DNA from 3 places in the Streptomyces sp. PsTaAH-124 genome. Region 3 is predicted to be linked to each of the others. Evidence: riboswitches for the same ligand, from Rfam matches in the RefSeq annotation. Region 3 holds a riboswitch; each other region holds the start of a gene.
What was found. Region 3 has a riboswitch for cobalamin ahead of metE (5-methyltetrahydropteroyltriglutamate--homocysteine S-methyltransferase). Riboswitches for the same ligand answer to the same signal wherever they lie in the genome.
Positions count from the first base shown of each region.

Region 1: another riboswitch for cobalamin. It lies ahead of nrdI (class Ib ribonucleoside-diphosphate reductase assembly flavoprotein NrdI); the one in region 3 lies ahead of metE (5-methyltetrahydropteroyltriglutamate--homocysteine S-methyltransferase).
Region 2: another riboswitch for cobalamin. It lies ahead of B086_RS39875 (NAD(P)-dependent oxidoreductase); the one in region 3 lies ahead of metE (5-methyltetrahydropteroyltriglutamate--homocysteine S-methyltransferase).

Region 1 covers NZ_KB892165.1:114,391-120,752, reverse strand. Annotated here, with positions in the region: gene nrdF (class 1b ribonucleoside-diphosphate reductase subunit beta) at 1-845, opposite strand, end outside; gene nrdE (class 1b ribonucleoside-diphosphate reductase subunit alpha) at 880-3,021, opposite strand; gene nrdI (class Ib ribonucleoside-diphosphate reductase assembly flavoprotein NrdI) at 3,018-3,437, opposite strand; cobalamin riboswitch at 3,609-3,832, opposite strand; gene B086_RS0112255 (malate synthase) at 4,080-5,687, opposite strand; gene aceA (isocitrate lyase) at 5,771-6,362, opposite strand, start outside.
Region 2 covers NZ_KB892165.1:106,807-113,168, forward strand. Annotated here, with positions in the region: gene B086_RS0112225 (PP2C family protein-serine/threonine phosphatase) at 1-728, opposite strand, end outside; gene cimA (citramalate synthase) at 1,079-2,848, opposite strand; gene B086_RS39875 (NAD(P)-dependent oxidoreductase) at 2,892-3,896, opposite strand; cobalamin riboswitch at 4,169-4,321, opposite strand; gene B086_RS0112240 (TOPRIM nucleotidyl transferase/hydrolase domain-containing protein) at 4,401-5,018, opposite strand; gene B086_RS0112245 (short-chain fatty acyl-CoA regulator family protein) at 5,088-6,362, opposite strand, start outside.
Region 3 covers NZ_KB892159.1:152,024-158,385, reverse strand. Annotated here, with positions in the region: gene metE (5-methyltetrahydropteroyltriglutamate--homocysteine S-methyltransferase) at 1-2,087, opposite strand, end outside; cobalamin riboswitch at 2,240-2,485, opposite strand; gene B086_RS0105165 (SGNH/GDSL hydrolase family protein) at 2,700-3,878, shown strand; gene B086_RS39195 (helix-turn-helix domain-containing protein) at 3,900-4,517, opposite strand; gene B086_RS0105155 (EamA family transporter) at 4,654-5,490, shown strand; gene B086_RS0105150 (GrpB family protein) at 5,878-6,362, opposite strand, start outside.

The sequences.
Region 1 (6,362 bases), on a different contig from region 3:
GCCTTGTTCGCGTTGTAGCGGACGAAGACGGCCACGTCGTCCATCAGGCCCAGCGGCTCGTACAGCTCGCCCGAGTAGCGCAGCTCCAGCTCGTACAGCTCCTCCAGCAGCGCGTGGGTGAAGGCGCGCATCTCCTCCTGGCCCGCCGCCGTCAGCCGCTCCAGGCCGCGCTGGAACTTGTAGCCGGAGTAGTAGCCGTGCACCGCCTTGTCGCGCAGGATCAGCCGGATCATGTCGGCGGTGTTGGTGAGCAGCGCGTGCGTGGAGAAGTGCAGCGGCAGATAGAAGCCCGCGTACAGCAGCAGCGACGACAGCAGCGTGGAGGCGACCTTCCGCTTGAGCGGGTCGTCGCCGTAGTAGTGCGCGAGGACGGTCTTGCAGCGCTGCTGGAGGACGTCGTTGGCCACCGCCCAGCGGTAGGCGTCGTCGATCTCCGGGGTGCTGGAGAGGGTGGAGAACACCGAGGAGTAGCTGCGGGCGTGCACGGCCTGCATGAAGGCGATGTTGGTGTAGACGGCCTGCTCGTGCTCGGTGCGCGCGTCCTGGATCTGGACGATCTCGCCGACCGTGGCCTGCACGGTGTCGAGCATGGTCAGACCGGTGAACACCCGCATGGTCAGGGTGCGTTCGTCCGCGGTGAGCCGCTGCTGCCAGGCGCCCACGTCGTTGGAGAGCGGCACCTTCTCGGGCAGCCAGAAGTTGGCGGTGAGCCGGTTCCACACCTCCAGGTCCTTCTCGTCGGTGACGCGGTTCCAGTTGACCGGGCGCAGCCGGGCGGCCGGGTCCTGGCGGAAGGCCGGCGGGGTGACCGAGATCTCGGTCAGCGGGGCGGGGGTGGTGGTCATCGGGGTGCTTTCGTGAACGGGGCGTGCGAGGGGGTCACAGGGTGCAGGACAGGCAGTTCTCGATCTCGGTGCCCTCCAGGGCCTCCTGGCGCAGCCGGATGTAGTAGAGCGTCTTGATGCCCTGGCGCCAGGCGAGGATCTGCGCCTTGTTGAGGTCGCGGGTGGTGGCCGTGTCCCGGAAGAACAGCGTGCAGCTGAGCCCCTGGTCGACATGGCGGGTGGCCGCCGCGTAGGTGGCGATGATCTTCTCGTAGCCGATCTCGTACGCGTCCTGGAAGTACTCCAGGTTGTCGTTGTCCATGTGCGGCGCCGGGTAGTAGACGCGGCCGAGCTTGCCCTCCTTGCGGATCTCCACCTTGGAGGCGATCGGGTGGATGGAGGCGGTCGAGTCGTTGATGTAGCTGATGGACCCGGTCGGCGGCACGGCCTGGAGGTACTGGTTGTAGATGCCGTGCTCCCGCACTGACCGCTTCAGCTCGCGCCAGTCGTCCTGCGTGGGCAGCGCGATCCCCGCGTCGGCGAACAGCTCCCGCACCCGCGCGGTGGCCGGCTCCCAGGCCCGCTCGGTGTACTGGTCGAAGTACGAGCCGTCGGCGTACGCGGACTTCTCGAACCCGTCGAAGGCGGTGCCGCGTTCGATCGCGATCCGGTTCGAGGCGCGCAGCGCGTGGTAGGCGATCGTGTAGAAGTACAGGTCGGTGAAGTCGACGCCCTCCTCGCTGCCGTAGTGGATGCGCTGCGAGGCGAGGTAGCCGTGCAGGTTCATCTGGCCCAGGCCGATGGAGTGCGAGAGGTCGTTGCCGTGTGCCACGGACGGCACCGCGTCGATGTGCGACTGGTCGGAGACGGACGTCAGACCGCGCACCGCTGTCTCCACGCTCGCGCCGAGGTCGGGGGAGGCCATGGCGGCGGCGATGTTCAGCGAGCCCAGGTTGCAGGAGATGTCCCGGCCGACGGTCTCGTAGCCGAGCGAGGCGTCGTACGTGCTCGGCGTGTTCACCTGGAGGATCTCCGAGCACAGGTTGGACATGTTGATCCAGCCCGGGATCGGGTTGGCCCGGTTCACGGTGTCCTCGAACAGCAGATACGGGTAGCCCGACTCGAACTGAAGCTCCGCGATCGTCTTGAAGAACTCGCGGGCGCTGAGCGTGGTCTTGCGGATGCGCGGGTTGGCGACCAGGTCGTCGTAGTGCTCGCTGACGGAGAGATCGGCCAGCGGCCTGCCGTACTCGCGTTCCACGTCGTAGGGCGAGAACAGGTGCATGTCCTCGTTGCGCTTGGCCAGTTCGAAGGTGATGTCCGGGACGACCACGCCCAGCGACAGCGTCTTGATGCGGATCTTCTCGTCCGCGTTCTCCCGCTTGGTGTCCAGGAACCGCATGATGTCCGGGTGGTGGGCGTGCAGGTAGACCGCGCCCGCGCCCTGGCGCGCGCCGAGCTGGTTGGCGTAGGAGAAGGAGTCCTCCAGCAGCTTCATCACCGGGACCACCCCGGAGGACTGGTTCTCGATCTTCTTGATCGGGGCGCCCTGTTCGCGCAGGTTGGTCAGCAGCAGCGCCACCCCGCCGCCGCGCTTGGACAGCTGGAGCGCCGAGTTGACGCCCCGGCCGATGGACTCCAGGTTGTCCTCGACGCGCAGCAGGAAGCAGGAGACCAGCTCGCCGCGCTGCGCCTTGCCCGCGTTGAGGAAGGTCGGCGTGGCCGGCTGGAAGCGGCCGGTCATCATCTCGTCCACCAGCCGGGACGCCAGCGCCTCGTCCCCGGCGCCGAGGAACAGCGCGGTCGCGGCCACCCGGTCCTCGTAGCGCTCCAGGTAGCGGGAGCCGTCGAAGGTCTTGAGCGTGTACGACGTGTAGTACTTGAACGCGCCGAGGAAGGTGCGGAAGCGGTGCTCGTGGGCGTACGCCCGCCGGTACAGGCCCTTGACGAACTCCCAGTCGTAGCGCCGGATCGGGGCTTCCTCGTAGTAGTCGTTCTCGATCAGGTGGTCGATCTTCTCCTTGAGGGTGGGGAAGACCACCGTGTTCGGGTTGACGTGCTGGAGGAAGTACTGGCGTACGGCCTCGCGGTCCTTGTCGAACTGGATGCGGCCGTCGCAGTCGTACATGTTCAGCAGGGCGTTGAGCGCGTGGTAGTCCTTGCGCGTACCGACCGACTCGCGCTGGGCGGTGATCACGCCGCCGCCGATGAGTGTCGTGTCCAAAACGTCCTCAGTCCTTCCCTCACGGCACGGACGTCGCGCTCCGTGCCCAGCAGTTCGAATCGGTACAGCTCCGGAACCCCGCACTTCGCCGCGATCACCCGTCCGGCCAGGCAGTAGTCCGCGCCGAAGTTGGTGTTGCCGGACGCGATGACCCCGCGCAGCAGCGCGCGGTTGGCCTCGACGTTCAGAAAGCGGATCACCTGCCTGGGGACCGCCCCGGCGCGTTCGCCGCCGCCGTAGGTCGGCGTGATCAGCACATACGGCCCGGTCACCCGCGGCAGGCCGTCGCGGTGCGGATGCAGGGGGATGCGCGTGGCGGGCAGACCCAGCTTCTCCACGAAGCGCTTGGTGTTCTCCGAGACGCTGGAGAAATACACGAGGCCGCTCATCGACCGCCGCTCCTCTCGCTCGTTCCCGTCCCTGTCCGAGGACCGGGGGAGGAGGAGCGTCGCGGCGCGTACGGCGGGGCCGGGCGGCGGCGGAAGAAGGGCACGCCGGACCCGGGTCCGTGCTGCTGCCACGCGGCCCTCCCTCGGGGCCTCGGAGCACGCACGCCGCTCGTCGGCGTACGCACCGGTGGCAGGTCTTCGGACTCGCGGGCGTGTCTCGTGTCGTACGAGACGTCTACTGGCCGTCGCTTCCCAGGCCCGGTCCACCGGGTCCAGTGCGTATGACGGCGGTCGTTCCCGCTCACCGCTGCGGGGCAGTCCCGGATTCCCACCGGGTTCCCTCTTGCCTCGCCGGGCACCGGAGTGCCTGGCGAACCACCAGCACGGCCAACACTACATCTAGAACGCTGCCGTGGTGCACAGCCCCAGATGTTGTGTCTTCGGGAAAACTTAGGTATACCTAAGCCCTGTCGCGGTGGCGGCGGCGCACGGCGCGCGGACCCGGAAACGGCACGGGCGGGAAGCGCCGTACCCGCGCTTCCCGCCCGTCTCCCGGGGCACCGCCGCGGCCCTCACCGCACCGGTGCCGTCGCGCACCCCTCGGTACGCGCCGCGCCCGGACCCCTCAGTCCGGCCGCAGGCTCATCCCCGCTCGCACCCCCCGGCGCCCGTACGGCGCACCAGGTGGCGCGCGTACGCGTCGGGGGTGAAGAACAGCGGCAGCTCACCGGCGAGCGCGGTGCGCTCGAACAGCGCGCGCACCTCCTCCAGCGGCGCCCACGGGTAGGCGGCGCCCAGTGCTGCCAGCTCGTCGTCGAGCATCCGCAGCACCGTCTCCCGGTCGACCACCCGGTGCCGCAGCCACTGCCAGATCTGCGTCCGGGCGACCTCGGCGGTGGCCGTGTCCTCCAGCAGCCCGTCCACGACGACGGTGCCCCGCCCGCCGAGCCAGGCAGCGAAGCAGCGCAGCGCGACGGCGACGCCCGTGCGCACCCCCTCCGGGGTCGGCGGGGCGCTGATCCGCCGCACCGACAGCAGCTCGGCGGCGCCCGCCTCGACGTCCTCGCGGGTGCGGTCGAGCTGGTGCGGCCGCTCGCCCAGGACCCCGTCGAACGCCTCCCGGCAGACCGGGACCAGCTCGGCACAGGCCACCTGGGACCCGTCGAAGCCGTCCTCCGCCTCCCGCTCCTTGTCCAGCCGGACCGCCGCGACGGCCGCCTCGCGCGCCGCCGCGTCCGCGCCCGGCACCTGGGCCGCCCGCCCGCCGACGGCATGCGCGCCGCGCCGGTGGCACGTGCGCACCAGCAGCTCGGTGTACGCCCGCAGGAACGGCGCCGTCATCGGCACCCCCGCGCGCTCCGGCAGCAGGAAGTCGGTGCGGTGGCCGAAGGTGCGCACGAGGCTGAACAGGTAGTCCCGGCGGCCCGCGGTCAGACCCGCACCGTGCTCGCGCAGCTCGTGGAGGATCTCCTCCATCTCGAAGGCGGCGGTGACCGTCTCGATCAGCACGGTGGCCCGGACGGTGCCCCGGGGGATGCCCAGCAGCTCCTGGGCGAGCAGGAACACGTCGTTCCACAGCCGTGCCTCGTACCGGTTCTCCAGCTTGGGCAGCGAGAAGTACGGGCCGCTCCCGTCCTCGGTCCGCCGCCGGGCGCAGTGGAAGAAGTACAGGCCGAAGTCGGCCAGGGCGGCGGGCACCGGCGCGCCGTCGTGCTCCAGGTGCGCCTCGTCCAGGTGCCAGCCGCGCGGGCGGACCATGACGGTGGGGATCCGGCCGCCGCCCGCCCGGTGCTCCCCGCCGCCGGGTGCGGGCGGGCCGATCCGGCCCTCGACGGTGTCCAGCAGGGTCAGCTGCCCGCCCACGACGTTGTCCCACAGCGGTGCGGTGGCGTCCTCGAAGTCGGCCGTCCACACCTGGGCGCCGGAGGCCAGCGCCTCGACGGCCGTCCGGCGGTCCGGCGGCCCGGTGATCTCCACCCGCCGGTCGGCCAGACCGGGCGCGGGCGGCGCGACCCGCCAGAACGGGTCGGCGCGCACGGCGGCGGTCACCATGGGGAAGCCGAGCGGGGAGCCCGACGCCAGCCGCATCGCCTGGCGCCGCCGCTCCTTCAGCAGGTCGCGCCGGCGCTCCGCGAACGCGGCGGCCAGCCGGCCGACGAAGTCCAGGGCGCCGGGGGTCAGGATCTCCTCGTGCCGGGGGCCGGGAGCGGCGAGGACACGGACGGGCCGGGGCGGTGCGAGGGTGGTCATCGGGTTCTCCTTCGGACGCGACAGGACCCACGGGCGGCCCCGGGCGGGGGCCGCGCCGTACAGCCGTACAGGCCGTGCAGCGGCTAGTGGAACTGCTCCTCCTCCGTGGAGCCGGCCAGGGCGGTGGTGGAGGAGGCGGGGTTGACGGCCGTGGAGACCAGGTCGAAGTAGCCGGTGCCGACCTCGCGTTGGTGCCTGACCGCGGTGAACCCGTCGGCCTGCGCGGCGAACTCGCGCTCCTGGAGGTCGACATAGGCGGTCATGCCGTGCTCGGCGTAGCCGCGGGCCAGGTCGAACATGCCGTGGTTGAGCGAGTGGAAACCGGCCAGCGTGATGAACTGGAACCGGTAGCCCATCGCGCCCAGTTCACGCTGGAACTTGGCGATCCGGTCGTCGTCCAGGGCCGCCTTCCAGTTGAAGGACGGCGAGCAGTTGTACGCCAGCAGCTGGTCCGGGTACCGGGCGTGGATCGCCTCGGCGAACGTGCGCGCCTGCTCCAGGTCGGGCGTGCCGGTCTCCATCCACAGCAGGTCGGCGTAGGGGGCGTAGGCCAGCCCGCGGGCGATCACCGGGTCCATGCCGCCGCGGACCCGGTAGAAGCCCTCGGCGGTGCGCTCGCCGGTGGTGAACTCCGCGTCCTGTTCGTCGACATCGCTGGTCAGCAGGGTGGCGGCG
Region 2 (6,362 bases), on a different contig from region 3:
CCGGCGGCGAAGGGTCTCAGGTCGGGCAGCCGGGGCAGCAGGAGCCGCTGGAACTGCTCGGCGCTGTTGCGGGCCTGGTGGTAGAGGCGGGCGTTCTCGATGGCCACCCCGGCGGTGCCGGCGAGCGCCCGGATGACGCCCTCGTCATGCCGGTCGAAGGGCTGGCCGTCCTTGCGCTCGGAGAGGTAGAGGTTGCCGTAGACGCGTCCGCGCACGCTGATGGCCACGCCGAGCAGGGTGTTCATCGGCGGGTGGCCGGGCGGGAACCCGGCGGACTCCGGATGCCGGGAGATGTCGCGCACCCGCAGCGGCTCGGGGTGGTGGATCAGGTGGCCCAGCAGCCCCCGGCCCCGGGGCAGCTCCACGCCCTTCAGGTCCGCGAGTTCCTCCGCGCTCAGACCGAGCGGGATGAACTCGTCCAGCAGCCGCCCCTCCTCGTCGAGGACGCCCATGGCTCCGTAGCGCGCGCCGACCAGGTCCATGGCGGTGCGCACGATACGGCGCAGCACCCTGGGCAGTTCCAGGTCCCCGGTGATGTCGACGACGGCCTGGAGGAGTTCCTGAAGGGTGCTCTGGGCACGGGCCAGGGCGTGCAGTTGCTCGCCGATGCGGTTCAGGTCGGAGCTGAGCGGAAGGCCGAGCAGTGAGGCGTACGGGTCCTCCCCCGCCGCGTCGCGTGTCCGCGGCTCCTCGTCCCCGTCCCGTGGCCCGTTCCGGTCGTCCGCCATCACCGCTCCGCCGTCCTCCGCCGTCCGCCGCCCGCAGTCCGCTCCGGGCGACCCTCGCGCCCGGCCGTGGTCCGGCCCGTCGCCCGGACCGACTCCGACATATGAACCGCGGACCTGCTCCCACCGCCCGGCGACGGGCCCGCACGCCGCGCGGGGACACCCTATCGGCCCCCTCTTCGGGGCGCGGCGGGGGCGGGGCCGGGGCACCGGGGCGCGTCGGCCGGCGCCCCGGCCGCCGTGTCCGCGCACGGGGACACGGCGGGCCGGAAGAGGACCGGAAAGAGGCCGGAAGGGGGCCGGAGGAGGGGCGGTGACGGTGTGTGCGTGGTGGGGGGAGGTGCGTCGGCGGGTCAGGAGGCCGGGACGCTCGCCCGGGGCCGTCCGGGGGCGCGCAGTGCCTTGTGGGCGAGGGCGTCGGTCAGGGCCTGCATGGCGGCGACGACGACACTGGCGTGCACACCGGTCGTGGTCCACTCCCGTTCGGCGTCGCGGGAGACGACGAGGACGCGGGTCAGCGCGGTGCCGTCCGCGGAACCGTCCGCGGAGCGCTCGGCCACCGCGTCCAGGACGCGGACGCTGTGGTCGGCGAGGCGGACCTCGTCGAGCCACGGCAGGTGCGGGGCGAGGGCCCGGCGCAGGGCCGCGTCGAGCGCTTCGAGGGGGCCGTTGCCCTCGGCGGTGGCGGTGGCCTCCCGGGTGCTCCGGCCGGTCGCCGGGGCGCTGCCGACCGTGCCGTCCATGCCGTCGTTCCCGTCCGTGCCCTCCGCGCCCTCCGCGTCGGGCAGGCTCAGCCGGACCATCGCCTCGGAGACGACCGCGCCGTCCGGGGCGCGGCGCTCCACGACCTGGTACGACAGGGGAGTGAAGGGCGGGAACGGGCGTCCCGGCCCGCCCTGGCCGCCGGGCTCGCCGGCCGTCAGTTCGTCGTGCAGGAGCAGTTCCAGGGAGGCGTCCGCCGCCTCGAAGGACCACCCGCCCGCCTCCAGACGCTTGATCCGGGCGACCGCCCGGGAGAGGGCTTCCAGGTCGTCGAGTCCGAAGCCGAGTTCCAGGCACTTGAGTTCCAGGCTGGTGCGCCCGGCCATCTCGCTCACCAGGATGCGGGTGCCGTTGCCCACGACGTCCGGGTCGATGTGGTGGTAGAGCGCGGGGTCCACCTTGATCGCGCTGGCGTGCAGGCCCGCCTTGTGGGCGAAGGCCGCCGCGCCGACGTAGGGCTGGTGCCGGTCGGGGCTGATGTGCGCGGTCTCGGCGAGGGCGTGGGCGGTGCGGGTCAGGTCGCCGAGCCGGGTGCGCGGCACCACCGGCATGCCGAGCTTGGTGGTGAGGTTGCCGATGACCGCGAACAGGTCGGCGTTGCCCGCCCGTTCGCCGTAGCCGTTGGCGGTGCACTGGACGTGGGTGGCGCCCGCCTCCACGGCGGCGATGGTGTTGGCCACGGCGCACCCGGTGTCGTCCTGGCAGTGGATGCCGATACGGAACCCGGTGCGGGCGGCGACCTCGCCGACGGTCTCGGCGAGCCGGCCGGGGAGCTGGCCGCCGTTGGTGTCGCACAGGACGGCGACGTCGGCGCCCGCGCCCATGGCGGCGTCCAGCACCCGCAGCGCGGTGGCGGGGTCGGCGGCGTAGCCGTCGAAGAAGTGTTCGGCGTCGAGGAAGACCCGGCGGCCCTCGGCCACCAGGAGGCGCACGGTGTCCCGGACCATCGCACAGTTCTCCGCCACGTCCGTGCGCAGCGCCCGTTCGATGTGCCGCCGGTCGGACTTGGCGACCAGGGTGATCACCGGGGCCCGGGAGTCGAGCAGGGCCCGTACCTGCGGGTCCTGTTCGGCGCTGCGGCCCGGCTTGCGGGTGCTGCCGAAGGCGACCAACGCGGCGTGCTTCAGGTGCAGTTCATCCGTCGCTCGGGCGAAGAACGCGGTGTCCTTGGGCAGTGCGCCCGGCCAGCCGCCCTCGATGAAGCCGACGCCCAGGGCGTCCAGGGTGCGGGCGGTGGTGAGCTTCTCCGCGACGGAGTAGGAGATCCCCTCGCGCTGTGCGCCGTCGCGGAGGGTGGTGTCGTAGAGATGGAAATCGTCGCCGAGGGGGGTGTCTGCCGGTGTGGTGCGGGTGTGAGCCACTGGGCGTCCTTCCTGGGGAGTTCCTGGGTCCGTGCGCGGCGGTCTACGGGAGCACGGTCCTACGGCGCGAGCGGTCGCCGTCCCAGGCGGCGCGGTTGACCGGTGCGGCGGGGAGGTCGCCGCGCAGCGCCGTCCCGAGCTGGGTGACCGCGGAGTCGGTCATCCGCACGATGGTCTCGGCGGTCAGTCCGGCGGTGTGCGGGGTGAGGATGACGCGCGGGTGGCTGAGCAGCGGGTGCCCGGCGGGCAGCGGCTCCGGTTCGACGACGTCGAGTCCGGCCGCCGCGATGTGGCCGCTCTCCAGCGCGGCGACCAGCGCCTCGGTGTCGAGGACGCCGCCGCGGGAGCAGTTGACGACGAAGGAGCCGCGCGGCAGCCGGGCGAGCTGGTCGGCGCCGATCATCTGCCGCGAGGTCGCGGTCAGGGCGGGCGCGAGCGCGAGGATCGTGGACCGGGACAGCAACTCGTCCAGGGAGGTGACGAGTTCGGCGCCGACCAGATGGGCGATGCGGGGATCGGCGTACGGGTCGTAGGCGAGTACGTCCGCGCCGAAACCGGCGGTCAGCTTCCGGGCGGTCTCGGCGCCGACGTAGCCGAGTCCGACGACGCCCACCGTCCTGCCGTGCAGTTCGTGGAGGCTGAGGTCGCTGCGCTGCCGCCAGGCGGAGCCGTCGCGGGTGGCCGGGTCGGCCCAGTGGAGCTGTTTGAGCGTGGCCAGGATCAGCATGACGATGTGTTCGCTGACCGGAATCCGGCCGAAACCGAGCTGGTTGACGACGAGGATCCCGAATTCGGTGGCCGCCTCGATGTCGACGTTGTCGGTGCCGAATCCGGAGGTGGAGACGACGGTGAGCCGGGGTGCCGCCGCGAGTATCCGGCGGCTGACTTTCTCGGGATAGCGCACCCAGAGCGCGTCGGCGTCGGCCACCGCCGACATCACCTCGGATTCCTCGGAGGAATCCACGACGACGACTTCGGCACCGAGGCCGCGCAGTCTGTCGGCGCCCGAGGAGTCGTACATCGGACGCCAGAGAACGATCTTTGTCACTTCTTCTCTTCCCATCCCCGGATGCTCACGCACGCGGAATCGGCGGTGTCTGAGGGGCGGTGCGCGGGCCACGCGGCACAGGTCGGCAGCGCAAGCGGCCACCGGGGCGGTCGGTTCGCGTGCGGTCACCGTGGAACGCGTGCGCGCGGGCACGCCGGATTCAGCCCCCGACGGAGCTAGGCGAGGATTGCGAATGCAGGCGCCGAAAGCGTGCGGCGCCCTGTCCCGGCATGCGGGAGATTCCCGTAACGCATCAGCACCATCCTCGTGGGCCTCGTCGTGACACCTGCGGGCGGCAATCTGACTTCCGGGGATTTCTCCCCGGTCACAGTGGCGGGACCGTGCCGGATTCTCACCGGCTTCCCCGCTTCGCAGGCACTGGTGATTCATGTATAGCAGCGGGCCCCGTTCCCCGGACCCCCCTACGGCCGCCGCGAACCCCCTATTCGGTACGGGAATTCCCGAGGGGTCGGGCGGAGCGCCGCCCGCCCGGGTGCCCGGCGGTCACACTCGGGCAAGCAGGGCGGCGAGCGGGGCCGGTACGTGTCCCGGCGCGAGGGCCTCCACGAGGACCCGGCCGTAGTGGATCTTGCGGCCCTTCTTGGTGCCGAGGAAGCGCCGCAGCCGCTGGTGCGCGGTGCGCTCGCGCTGCGCGGGCTGGTTCCCGAAGGTCCGCAGGGCGCGCAGGTCGCCCTCGTCCCGGATCAGTTCCTCGACGCGGGCGACACCCAGGGCGCGGACGAGTTCGTCCTCCAGGTCCGCCGCGCACACGAAGTACGCGTCCGGTGCCGCACCGGCCGGGGCGAGGGCGCGGGCGTAGTAGCGGCGCTCCCCCTCGTCGCACAGTCCGGTGAGACGCAGGCCGAGGCCGGTGGGGCCGAGGAGGCGGGCGAAGCGCCCGACGTTGGTGACACCGCCCATCGGCAGCACGCAGACGCCCTCGGCTGCCAGGTCCCGGCCGTCCCGGGCGGCCAGCGCGTCGACCGCCGCCGCATCGCTCGGCCCTTCGAGCAGGACGGCGGTCCGGACGGGCAGCAGCGCGGCCCGTTCGCGCGCGGGACCGCCGGGTCCGCCCGACGCCCACGCGAGGACCGCTTCCCGGAACGCGTCCATGTCAGCCATGGGAGGAGTCTCCGCCCCGCTCACGCCACCGTGCCAGAGGATTTCCCCGGCCCCGGACCCGGACCCGGCCTACGTGAGCGGCCCGGCGCCCGTGACCGGATAGGGCACGAAGGTGCTGCTGTGCTGGTCGATGAGCAGCGGGCGGCCGAGCGGTGGCGCGGCCCGCTGCGAGCAGTCGAGGCGTTCGCAGACGCGGCAGCCCATGCCGATGGGAGTGGCCGCCGCGGCGTTGCCGAGGTCCAGGCCCTCGGAGTAGACGAGGCGGTGGGCGTGGCGGATCTCGCAGCCGAGGCCGATGGCGTAGACCCGGCCGGGCTCGCCCCAGCCGCCGCGGTGCCGGGTGACGGCGCGGGCGGTCCACAGGTAGCGGCGCCCGTCGGGCATGGCGGCGATCTGCACATGGATGCGGCCGGGCACGGCGAACGCCTCGTACACGTTCCACAGCGGGCAGGTGCCGCCGCCCCGGGAGAAGTGGAAGTCGGTGGCCGACTGGCGCTTGGACATGTTGCCGGCCCGGTCGACGCGGACGAAGGAGAAGGGGACGCCGAGCAGCCGGGGCCGCTGGAGGGTGCTCAGCCGGTGGCAGACGGTCTCGTAGCCGACTCCGTAGTGGTCGGTGAGGCGTTCGATGTCGTAGCGGGCCTCCTCGGCCGCCGCGTGGAACGCGGTGTACGGGAGGATCAGCGCGGCGGCGAAGTAGTGGGCGATGCCGATGCGGGTCAGGCCGTGGGCCGGGGTGCCGGGGGCGAAGTCCTCGGCGGCCAGCCGGGCGAAGTCGTCGCCGTGTTCCAGCAGGGCGAGCTGGGTGGCCATGCGGAAGGCGCGGCGGCCGGGGCGCAGCCGCGGGGACAGGTGCAGGGTGCGGGTGCTCTCGTCGTAGTGGTGCAGCCGGTCGCCGGTCTCGGCGGCCAGGTGGACGCCGTGGGAGGCGGCGAGCCGGGCGGTGAGGGCGGCGGTCGTCTCGCCCGGCCGGACCCCGGTCCGCGCGGCCAGGTCCTCGGCGGCGAGGTCGGTGGCGTGCAGGTAGTTGCGCCGCCGGTAGAAGAAGTCCCGTACCTCCTCGTGCGGTGAGGAGGCGGGGGTGCGCGCGCCGTCCCGGCCGTCGGTGGCACCGGCCAGCCGCTCGGACAGCTCCTGGTTGCGGCGGCCGAGGTCCAGCAGCACCCGGGCCACGGCGGGCGTCCGGGAGGCGAGGTCGGCGAGATCGGCCGCGGTGACCCGGGACTCGGCGATCTCCCCGGCCAGCGCCTCACGCAGGTCGGCCACCAGCCGGGTGGTGTCGCGCTCGGAGAAGAAGCCCGGGTCGATGCCGAAGGTCTCGGTCAGCCGGAGCAGCACGGGCAC
Region 3 (6,362 bases):
CCGTGCGCGGCGAGTTCCCGGGCCACCTGCATGTGCGAGCGGGCCGCTTCGAGGCTGATGACATCGGCGTCGAGGTCGTCGATGGCGGCGACGATGTCCCCGAACTCGGCGTAGCACATGTGGGTGTGGACCTGGGTGTCCGGACGGACCCCGGACGTGGTGAGCCGGAACGCCTCCGTGGCCCACGCCAGATAGGCGGGCCGGTCGGCGGCGCGCAGCGGCAGCGTCTCGCGCAGCGCGGGCTCGTCCACCTGGATGACCGAAGTGCCCGCCGCCTCCAGGTCGTTCACCTCGTCGCGCAGGGCGAGGGCGACCTGCCGCGCGGTGTCGCCCAGCGGCTGGTCGTCGCGCACGAAGGACCAGGCGAGCATGGTCACCGGTCCGGTGAGCATGCCCTTGACCGGCCGGTCGGAGAGCGACTGAGCGTACGTCGTCCAGCGCACCGTCATCGGCTCGGGGCGGGAGATGTCACCGGCCAGGATCGGCGGGCGGACATAGCGGGTGCCGTACGACTGGACCCAGCCGTGCTGGGTGGCGAGGTAGCCGGTGAGCTGCTCGGCGAAGTACTGCACCATGTCGTTGCGTTCGGCCTCGCCGTGCACCAGGACGTCCAGGCCGGTCTTCTCCTGGAAGGAGATCACCTCCTGGATCTCGGCCCTGATGCGCTCCTCGTACTCGGCCGTGCCGGTCCGTCCGGCCCGCAGGTCGGCGCGGGCGGTGCGCAGCTGGGGGGTCTGCGGGAAGGAGCCGACGGTGGTGGTGGGCAGCAGCGGCAGTCCGAGCCGGGCGCGCTGGGCGGTGACCCGCTCGGCGTACGGCTGCCCGCGGCGGGCGTCCGTCTCGGTGACGGCGGCGGCGCGGGCGCGCACGGCCGGGTCGTGGGTGAGCGGGGACTGCTCGCGGGAGGCCAGGTCGGCACGGTTGGCGGCGAGTTCGGCGGCGATGGTGTCGGTGCCCCGGGCGAGGCCCTTGGCGAGGGTGACGACCTCGGCCGTCTTCTGCCGCGCGAAGGCCAGCCAGCGCAGGATCTGCGGGTCGATGTCCCGCTCCGGCGCGGTGTCCAGGGGCACATGGAGCAGGGAGCAGGACGCGGAGACGTCGACGCGGTCGGCCAGGCCCAGCAGGGTGCCGAGCACGGACAGCGAGTGCGCGAGGTCGTTGACCCAGATGTTGCGGCCGTCCACGACACCGGCGACCAGCCGCTTGCCGGGCAGCCCGCCGGCCGCGGCGAGCGCGTCCAGGTTGGCCGCTGCGGGCCCGGTGAAGTCCAGCGCGAGTCCGTCGACGGGGGCCTTGGCCAGCACCGGCAGGGCGTCGCCGAGGCGGTCGAAGTAGGACGCGACCAGCAGCCGGGGCCGGTCGGTGAGGGCGCCGAGGTCGCGGTAGGCGCGCCCGGCGGCGTTCAGCTCGGCCGGGGTCCGGTCCTGCACCAGCGCGGGCTCGTCGAGCTGCACCCATTCGGCGCCCGCCGCGCGCAGGTCGGCCAGCACCTCGGCGTACACCGGCAGCAGCCGGTCCAGCAGCGTGATCGGGTCGAAGTCGGCGGCCACGCCCGGCGCGGGCTTGGCCAGCAGCAGGTAGGTGACGGGGCCGACGAGGACCGGACGGGCCGTCAGGCCGAGCGCGAGGGCCTCCTTCAGCTCGGCGACCTGCTTGGCGGAGTCCGCCGTGAACACCGTGTCCGGGCCCAACTCCGGCACCAGATAGTGGTAGTTGGTGTCGAACCACTTGGTCATCTCCAGCGGAGCGACGTCCTGGGTGCCGCGCGCCATCGCGAAGTAGCCGTCCAGCGCGTCGGCGGCCACGGCGTCCCGGTGCCGGGCCGGGATCGCGCCCACCATGACGGTGGTGTCCAGCACGTGGTCGTAGTACGAGAAGTCGCCGGTCGGGACCTCGCCGACACCGGCCTCGGCCAGCGACTGCCAGGTGGCGCGGCGCAGTTCGGCGGCGGTGGCCCGGAGGGCGTCGGCGTCGACACGGCCCTTCCAGTAGCCCTCGACGGCCTTCTTCAGTTCCCGGTCCGGTCCCTGGCGGGGGTGGCCGTACACGGTGGCCCGTGCTGCCGCGGCTGGGGACGTGGTGGTCACGGAGATCTCCTTCGCGAGATGAATCCCTGAGATCCCGGGGACGGGACGAGAGCGCGAAGGGTCACGGCACCGGAGGGTCACGGCGTGCGGCCGTCCGTCCGATGTGTGCGCCGACCCGCCCTCGAGGTCACCGGGATGTCCGCGCGCGAGTGGTTCACGCGCGGGCAGTTGGCAGGTCTTCGGACTCGCGGGCCCGTCCTCGCCGTACCGATCCGACCGGATCCGTACGAGGGGGACACCTACTGGCCGTCGCTTCCCAGGCCCCGTCCGGGGCCCAGTGCGTATGACGGCGGTCGTTCCCGCTCACCGCTGCGGGGCAGTCCCGGATTCCCACCGGGTTCCCTCTTGCGACGCATCCCGCCTGGCGGACGGGGCGAACCAGCTGCACGGCACACCCTACGGGTCGGTTCCCGGCGGCGGGGGATCACGTCCACCATGCGGATGTCGCGCTGAGACGCGTGCACCACCCCGGCGGGCCGTACCTCTCATGGCTTTGGGCTACAGTATTTAAGTAATTGCCTAAAAGTCTTAGGGAAAACTCCACGACTCTCAGGCAGCAGGCAACAAGCAGTACCTCAGGCAGTCAGGCAGTACAGAACCGGAGCGGCCCCCATGAACCCCCCGTACGACCGGATCACCACCCCCGTCACCGCGGACCTCCTGCGCGGCTTCCTCGATCTGGAGGAGACCGCGCACGGACTGCTGCCCCACCGGCTGCCCGCCCGCGCCCGCCGCCAGATCCCCGACGCGCAGCTCGCCATGGCCGAGTCCCAGCCCTCCGGCGTACGGCTGGTCTTCCGCACCCGCGCCACGGACATCGAGCTGGACACGCTCCCCACCAAGCGCGTCTACGCCGGTGTCCCGCCGCCCGCGGACGGCGTGTACGACCTGCTGGCCGACGGCCGGCTCACCGCCCAGGCGACGGTGCCCGGCGGCAACGTCCGTGTCATCACCGACATGGTCACCCAGGCGGCCGAACTGCGGGAGGGGCCCATGGGCACCGCCCGCTTCACCGGCCTGCCCGAGGGCGACAAGGACATCGAGATCTGGCTCCCGCACACGGAGACCACCGAGCTGATCGCCCTGCGCACCGACGCCCCCGTGGAGCCGGCGCCGGACCGGGGGCGCCGGGTGTGGCTGCACCACGGCAGCTCCATCAGCCACGGCTCGAACGCCACCCATCCGACGGGCACCTGGACCGCCCTGGCCGCCGCCGGGGGCGATGTGGACCTGGTCAACCTGGGTTTCGGCGGCGGCGCGCTGCTCGACCCGTTCACCGCCCGCGCGATGCGCGACACCCCGGCCGACCTGATCAGCGTCAAGATCGGCATCAACATCGTCAACGGCGACGTGATGCGGCTGCGTGCCTTCGGTCCCGCGGTGCACGGCTTCCTCGACACGGTCCGCGAGGGCCATCCGACCGCTCCGCTGCTGGTCGTCTCGCCCCTGCTGTGCCCGGTCCAAGAGGACACGCCCGGCCCCCTGATGTCCGACTTCACGGACGGCACCCTGCGCTTCCGGGCCACCGGCGACCCGGCCGAACGCGCCGCCGGACGCCTCACGCTCACCGTGATCCGCGCCGAGCTGGCCCGGATCGTCGCCGAGCGGCAGGCCGACGACCCGCACCTGTACCACCTCGACGGCCGTGAGCTGTACGGCGAGCGGGACCACGCCGAGTTCCCGCTGCCGGACGGGATCCACCCCGGCCCGGAGGCCCACCACCGCATCGCCCACCACTTCACCCGGCTCGCCTTCGGCGCGGGCGGCCCGTTCGCGGCCGTGACCGCGTGACCGGGTGACCGGGCTAGGCGATCAGCCGATGCCCGTACCCGTACCCGCAGTCGTCTCCGCCCCCGCCCCCGCCCCCGGCGGGAGCTGGACCGTCATGACCAGATGGCAGCTCCCGGTGCCGGACCCGCGGTAGGTGTGCGGGAGGTCGCCGCGGAAGGCGGCCGTCTGCCCGGCGGCGACGGGGTGTTCGGTGCCGTCGACGACGAGGACCATCCGGCCGTGGGTCACACTGACGGTCTCCATGACCCCGGCCTGGTGCGGATGGCTCGGGTACTCCTCGCCGGGTTCGAGCCGCCAGCGCCAGACCTCGACCGGCGCCGCCCCCGGGGTGGTGAGCATCAGCCGGGCCTCGCCGCCGTGCTCGCCGGACCACAGCGGAGCGACGTCCTCGGCGGCCACGACGCGCACCCGCTCCTCGCCCGGCCCCTCCACCAGCGCGGAGACCGGGACACCGAGGGTGTCGGCCAGCCGGACCAGGGTGGCGAAGTTCGGATTGCCCTGGGCCTTCTCCAGGCCGACCAGGGCTCCCTTGCTGACCTGGGCGCGGCGGCCGAGTTCGTCCAGGGACAGCCCGGCGCGGGTGCGGGCCGTGCGCACGTTGTGCGCGAGCGTCCGCAGGGCCGCCTCTGTCTCGGCCATCCGATCACCTCTCTGCGACTGTCTCTACGACCGGCCACTGCCGGTCGGTACATCGGACCGTACGGTCATTCGGTTGACATATCCCGGTCGGTCCGTTGTACGGTCTGGTCGTTCCACTGATGGTAAGGGATGGACCGTGATCGCTCTGCTGCTGGCCCTGGGCAGTTCTCTCGCCTACGGCTGCGCCGACTTCCTCGGCGGCCTCGGCGCCCGCAAGGCCCATGTGCTGCGCACCGTGCTGGTCGCGGCCCCGGCCTCGCTCGCGGTCGAGCTGCTGCTGTGGCCGGTGCTCGGCGCCTCGTTCAGCCCGGCCGCCCTGGGCTGGGGCGCCGCCTCCGGTGTCGCCTCGGCCCTGGCGTTCGCCCTGCTCTACCGGACCCTGGCGATCGGTCCGATGAACGTACTGTCCCCGGTGACCGCGCTGGTGTCCGCCGCGCTGCCGGTGACCGTGGGCCTGCTCCAGGGCGAGCACCTGGCCGCGGCCGGACTGATCGGACTTCCCCTCGCGCTCGTCGCGGTCGTCCTGGTCAGCGCCGGGCCCGGTGCCGGGCCCGCGCGCCCTTCCCGTACGGCACTGCTGCTGGCCCTCGGCGCGGGCGCCGCCATCGCCGTCCAACTGGTCTGCCTGCACCAGACGCCGTCCGGCAGCGGTGTGGCCCCGCTGATCACCGGGCGGGCGGTCTCCTCGGCCGTCGTCCTGGCCGCGGCCGGGATCCTGCGCCGCAGGCTCGGCCCGCAGCGGCCCGCGTACGCGCTGTCGGCGGCGGCGGGCGCGCTGGACTCCGTGGCGAACCTGCTGTTCCTGTGCGCCGCCCGCAGCGGTGACCTGAGCGTCGTCGCCGTGATCACCGCCCTCTATCCGGCGGGCACCGTCCTGCTCGCCCGGGGCGTCCTCGCCGAACGGGTCCACCGCACCCAGCTCGTCGGGCTGGGCGCCGCCGCCGTCGCGGTCAGCCTGCTCGCCCTGGCCTGACCCGCCGCCGCGGCGCCCTGCGTGAACCGGGCGAGCAGGGCGCCGGAGAGTTCGGTCTCGGCGGGGGAGCAGTCGACGCCGGCCGCCGAATAGGCCGCCCGCTCGTGCTCGCCGTCCGCCGACTCCAGGTGTGCGTACGGTCATCAGCGGCGGCGCCTCCTCCGCACTCGCCTGCTCGTACTCCCGCCGCGGCAGCGGCCCCGCCGCCGTCCGAACCGACGACCTCTCCGGCCCGCGCCGGGCTCCAGGTCCGCCCGAATCTGCTCGAATCCGAGCGGATCAGCCCGAACCGGGCAATGAAGTCCTTCATTTCACGATTCCGGGGCCGGTGACCGTCTCCGGGCGGGGCCGACGCCGTCGCCCGCGGGCCGTTGCGTCGGCGCCGCCCTACGCCTCCGGCACCCGCCAGCCGGTCTCGGCCGCCCAGAGTTCGGCCGCCCCCATCAGCACCTCCGTGGCCGGCGCCTTGATCTGCCCGTAGTCCGCGAGGTCCGGAACGCTCTGGGCCAGACGCCTCTTGAACGCTCCCCAGGAGCGCCGGGCGGTGTCGTCGGCTCGCAGGTAGTCCCGGAAGAGCAGGGCGAAGCGGACGTTCGGGCCGCCCGCCTCCCGCAGGTGCACATTGCACCGCCGGGCGCCGACCGGCGGCGCGAACACCAGCTTGCGGCACTCCTGGCCGCCCGAGACCTCGGTGCGGTTCCAGGGCTCGGGGCGGCGACGGAAGCCGATCGCCGCGAGCAGCGCGGTCTGCCGGTCCGCGTCGACGGCTCCCACGCGGACCTGGACGTCCACGCAGTCCTTGGCGGCCAGACCCGGCACCGAGGTGGAGCCGACATGGTCCACCGCCAGGGCATGCCCTCCCAGCGCCTCGC